2 regions of the Leucobacter manosquensis genome follow, and region 2 is predicted to be linked to the other one. Evidence: predicted binding sites of a transcription regulator. Region 2 holds the regulator's gene; the other holds the start of a gene.

Region 1 (2,388 bases), 290 kb from region 2:
TCGCGGCGACGGCGGAGACCGGTGATATTCGTGCCGCTGTCGCGGCGAGGGATCCCGAGCGCGCTCGTCACTACGCCGCCGAACGGGGCTTTTCGGCGGCAGCGGAGAGCTACGCGTCGCTCATCGAAGACGACTCGCTCGACCTCGTCTACATCGGCCTTCCCAACGGGCTGCACGCCGAGTGGGCGGCACGAGCGCTCGAAGCCGGACGCAATGTGCTCGTCGAGAAGCCGTTCGCGGCGAACCTCGCAGAATTCGATCGCGTCGCCGCCAGACTCGAGCGCTCGGCCGGCTGGGCGTGGGAGGCATTCCACTACGCCGATCATCCGGCCATGCATCGCCTCATCGGTCACGTGCGCGAGGGCGCGATCGGGGAGATCCGCGGTGTCGACGTGCATATGGACATGCCGGCGCCCGCGCCGCGCGACCCGCGATGGAGCTTCGATCTCGCCGGCGGCGCGCTGATGGATCTCGGGTGCTACGCGCTGCACGCCCTGCTCCTGCTCGGAGATCAGCTCGGAGGAGAGCTCGGGGGTGTGCGTCTGCCGACTGCGGCGCCGCTCACCCTCGACTTCGCGCGGGCTGAGGGGCACACGGGTGATGCGAGGGTCGATGCGACGGTCGTCGCCGGATTGGAGCTCGGAGGCGTGCCCGTGTCGATGCACACGAGCATGGCGAGCGACGAATGGAACTTCGGGCTCCGAGTGCACGGAAGCCTGGGCGAGGTCGTGCTGCCGAACTTCGTGAAACCCCAGGAGGACGGGCGCCTCATCGTGCGCACGACGACGGGAGCCGGCGTCGAAGAGCGTTCGGAGCACTTGGGCGCCTCGCCGTCGTACACCCACCAACTGCGCCGCATTCGGTCAGCGGTGCGCAGCGGTGAGCGGTCGCGCGTCGGCCTCGAGCACTCCCGTCGTACGATGGCTCTCATCGACGAGGTGTACACGGCGGCGGGTCTGCCGCTTCGGCCGGGCCGCCTGGCCTCCTGATCGCTGCGGCGGCGGATCGGAAGCTCCCTGAGTCCGCGCGTCCCGGTTCGCGCGTGACGCAGTGGGGCGCCCGGCGCCCCACTGCGTCACGCGGCGTGCGTACGGTGCCGGATCAGTGGGTCAGGGACTTCTGAGTGTCGCTCTCGACGTGCTCGGACTGACCCTGCACGGCGATCTTGCGCGGCTTCGCCTGCTCGCTCACGGGGATCACGACGCTGAGCACGCCGTTGTCGTACGAGGCGGAGATGCCGGCGATGTCGACGCCCTGCCCGACGCTGAACTGCCGCAGATAGGTGCCGGAGGGGCGCTCACGCGTCAGCCACTTCGAGCCTTCTGCCACGTCGGCGGTGCGCTGCGCACGGATTGTCAGGAGCTGGCCGTCGACACCGACGTCGATCGAGCCCGGGTCGACGCCGGGCAGATCGGCGTTCAAGACGTACCGCTCGTGGTCGCGCTGGAGGTCGACCGGCATCTGGCGCGGACCGGAGCGCGCTTGCTGGAGCGCTCCTGCGGCCCAGCGATCCAGCTCGCTGAAGGGATCGAATGTCATTGCCATGATGATTTTCTCCTTCCAGTGAAACTTGAGTGGAGGTCACTCAATGTGAATATAAATTAGCACTCGGTACCTGAGAGTGCTAATGAAGCTCGCTGCAAGATCTCTGAAAATCGCGGTCTGTCGGCCGTCGCGGTCGAGGTGCCGAGAGGGGCGCGACGGCGCACTCACGGGGACGTGAGCTGCGCCGCGAGTTGCAGCAACTGCGACTCGGAGCCGATCCTGCCGATGAGTTGCACCCCCATTGCGTGCCCGGTCGGCAGCCGCATCACCGGCACAGCGACCGCTGGCAGCCCTGAGACGTTCACCATCGACGTGAAGGGAGCCCACTCGCACTGCAGCCGGTAGTCGTCATCCGGATGCATCGATGTGAAGGCGCCGACGCGCGGGGGGAGCATCGTGAGTCCGGGAGTGAGGACGGCATCGTAGGCGCCCCACTGCTGTCGCGCGTCTGCGGCGAAATCGCGCAGCCGTGCCCCTGCGCGCTCATGCGCCTCGACGGTTCGTGCGCGGGCGCGCTCGCGGAAGAGGCCGGTGAGGGGCATCAGGCGTGCTGCGGCATCGGGAGCGAGCGCCAGACGCGAGAGGCCCGCCGTCCACGAGGTCGTGAACGCCTCGGGGTACTCCGGGTCGTAGGCGAAGGTCGCCTCATCCATGCGGTGACCGCGGGCGGCGAGGCGCTCCCTGGCCGCCTCGAACGCGGAGCCTGATTCGGCACTGAGCGCGATCGGATACACCGATGCGAACGGCGAGGCCGCAGAGTACGCGATGCGGAGTCCGGTGAGCTCATCGGCGGCGCGCACGGCCGCCAAGGCTGGCTCCCCCGTCGCGCCGCGCTGCGCATCG
Region 2 (2,388 bases):
CGAGCACCGGGCCGCCGAATGTCGCGCCGAAGGCCGCGAGCGAGAAGTCGAGCGCTGGATCGGTGCCCCACCTCGGGAACGCGCTCTCCATCGTCGCCGGCACTCGGGGCCCTGCCGTGCGGAGCACGCGCGACTTGCGCCAGCCGAGACCTGCCGAGACCTCCGAGAAATCGCGAGCGAGCACGTCATTCATCGCGCGCGTCATGTGCTTCACCCGACCGCCGGCGAAGACGCGCACCTCCGGGTCCGCCCAGCGCGCGATCGCGCGAGACACCTCGGCGAGCGCGTCGAGGCCGCGCGGCAGTTGCACGAGCACGACCCGTGCGCCCGTCAGCGCAGCGGCATCGAGCCCGTGGTTCGTGTACCGGCCTGCCAACTGCACGCGCCGGGCGTTCTGAGCCAGGGCGCGCTCTCCGAGCAGCGGGTCCTGATGGGTCCGGATCCCCGCGACTCCGAACACGGTCGCGGCTCCGAGGGTGAGTGCGCCATGGCGGTCGCCGATGACGACGACGTCGTCGACTCCCAAGGGGACCGCGAATGGGTGGTCGGCCAAGTCGTCGGCCGCGGTGCGGAGGATGAGCTGGTCGGCGGCATCGAACGCTTGCAGCTCCGGCGCGTCGAAATCAGGTTCGCGCGTCAGCTGCGCGAACAGGGCCTCGAGTCGATCATCGGTATCGTGCGGGCTCACGGCTGCCACACGACGACCTCGGCGTTGCGCCGCATGCGCGTGCCGCGACGGAGGGTGACCACTTCTCCCCCGGCGGATCCGGCCGCGAAGACGCGGCGGTCGGGGCGCTGCAGTCGTTCCTCCGTCAGTGCGCGTTCGAGGTCGCGCACGCGCCCCTCGAGACGGCGCACCTGGTCTTCGAGCTCGAGCACGCGGCGGATGCCCTCGAGGCTGAGCCCTTCTGCGGAGAGACGCGCGACCTCTCGCAGCCTGGCCACGTCGTGCAGCGAGTACCGCCTGGTGTTCCCGCGGGTGCGCTGCGGTGAGACGAGTCCGATGCGGTCGTACTGCCGCAGGGTCTGGGGGTGCATCTCGGCGAGCTCTGCGGCCGCGGCAATGGCGAATACCGGCGTGAAACGGTCCAGTTGCGGATTCGCCATGATGCTGACCTGCTTTCGTGTGGCTCGTCGAGGAGCGCAGTGCGGGCCGCACGGCCGGCACTGCGCTCCTCGCTCAATGAGAGGAGATTATCCCTTCGCGCGAGCCAGGAGATCGGCTCGCGGGTTCTCCTGCGGTTCGACGTCGCGGAACGCTTCGAGCGCCGCCTTCGCCTCTGGCGACAGATGCGAGGGAACCACGATCTGCACCTCGGCGAGAAGGTCGCCGGTGCCCTTCGAGCTCGACACTCCGCGCCCCTTGACGCGAAGCACGCGGCCGCTCGGCGTGCCGGGCTGCACCTTGAGCTTCACCGGAGCGCCACCGAGTGTCGGCACTTCGACCGTCGCCCCCAGCGCCGCTTCGGAGAACGTCACCGGCAGCTTCACGCGGAGGTTCTGGCCGTCGCGCTCGAACACGGGGTGCTTGCGCACGCTCACGGTGAGAATGATGTCTCCCGCTGGTCCGCCCGTGGGGCTCGGTTCGCCCTTGCCGCGCACTTTGATCTTCTGACCGTCGGAGACTCCTGCAGGGATCTTCACCTTGACCGAACCGGTCGAGGCCTGCAACGTGACCGTCTTACCCTGCACCGCCGTCTCGAAGTCGAGGGTCGTCGTGGCCTGGATGTCACGCCCGGACTGCGGCCCGCGCGGTGGAGCTCCGCCGAACATGCCTCCGAAGATGTCTTCGAAGCCCTGAGGGCCGCCCGACTGGAAATGGGTGTTGCGCCCGCCTCCGCCGAACATGCCGCCGAAGACGTCCTCGAAGCCCTGGTTTCCGCCGCCACCCGCGGTGAAGCGGGCACCGCCGGCGCCCATCGCGCGGATCTGATCGTACTCGGCGCGCTGCTCGGGGTCGGAGAGCACCGAGTACGCCTCGCTGATCTCCTTGAATTTCGCCTCGGCAACCGCGTCACCCGGGTTGGAATCCGGGTGGTACTTGCGCGCGAGCTTGCGGTAAGTCTTCTTCAGCTCGGCGTCGCCGACGTCTTTCGAGACGCCGAGAAGCTGGTAGAAGTCTTTATCGAGCCAATCCTGACTAGCCATCCGCTCCCACCGCCACCGCGACCTTGGCGGGGCGCAGTTCGACCTCGCCGATGCGATATCCGCGCTCGATGACGTCGAGCACCGTGTGCTGCTCGGTGCCGGGAACCGGAACCTGTGCAATGGCCTCGTGGATCTGCGGGTCGAACACTTCACCCGTTTCACCGAAGCTCTGCACGCCGATGCGCTCGAACGTTCCGCGAATCTTCTGGGCGATCGTTGCGAACGCCGTGCCCTCTGCCA

The links. Region 2 encodes HspR, which represses chaperone genes until heat shock. Its sites were predicted from a motif close to AAGTTGAGTCNNNNNGACTCAACTT; they were not measured.
Region 1: the regulator HspR is predicted to act here: its motif matches at 1,568-1,592, upstream of JSQ98_RS10985 (Hsp20/alpha crystallin family protein).

Annotation. Positions count from the first base shown of each region.
Region 1 is NZ_JAFEVO010000001.1:2,349,966-2,352,353, forward strand. Features, by position in the region: gene JSQ98_RS10980 (Gfo/Idh/MocA family protein) at 1-989, shown strand, start outside; gene JSQ98_RS10985 (Hsp20/alpha crystallin family protein) at 1,102-1,545, opposite strand; gene JSQ98_RS10990 (amidase) at 1,710-2,388, opposite strand, start outside.
Region 2 is NZ_JAFEVO010000001.1:2,641,433-2,643,820, reverse strand. Features, by position in the region: gene JSQ98_RS12350 (class I SAM-dependent methyltransferase) at 1-688, opposite strand, end outside; gene JSQ98_RS12345 (heat shock protein transcriptional repressor HspR) at 685-1,107, opposite strand; gene JSQ98_RS12340 (DnaJ C-terminal domain-containing protein) at 1,195-2,148, opposite strand; gene JSQ98_RS12335 (nucleotide exchange factor GrpE) at 2,141-2,388, opposite strand, start outside.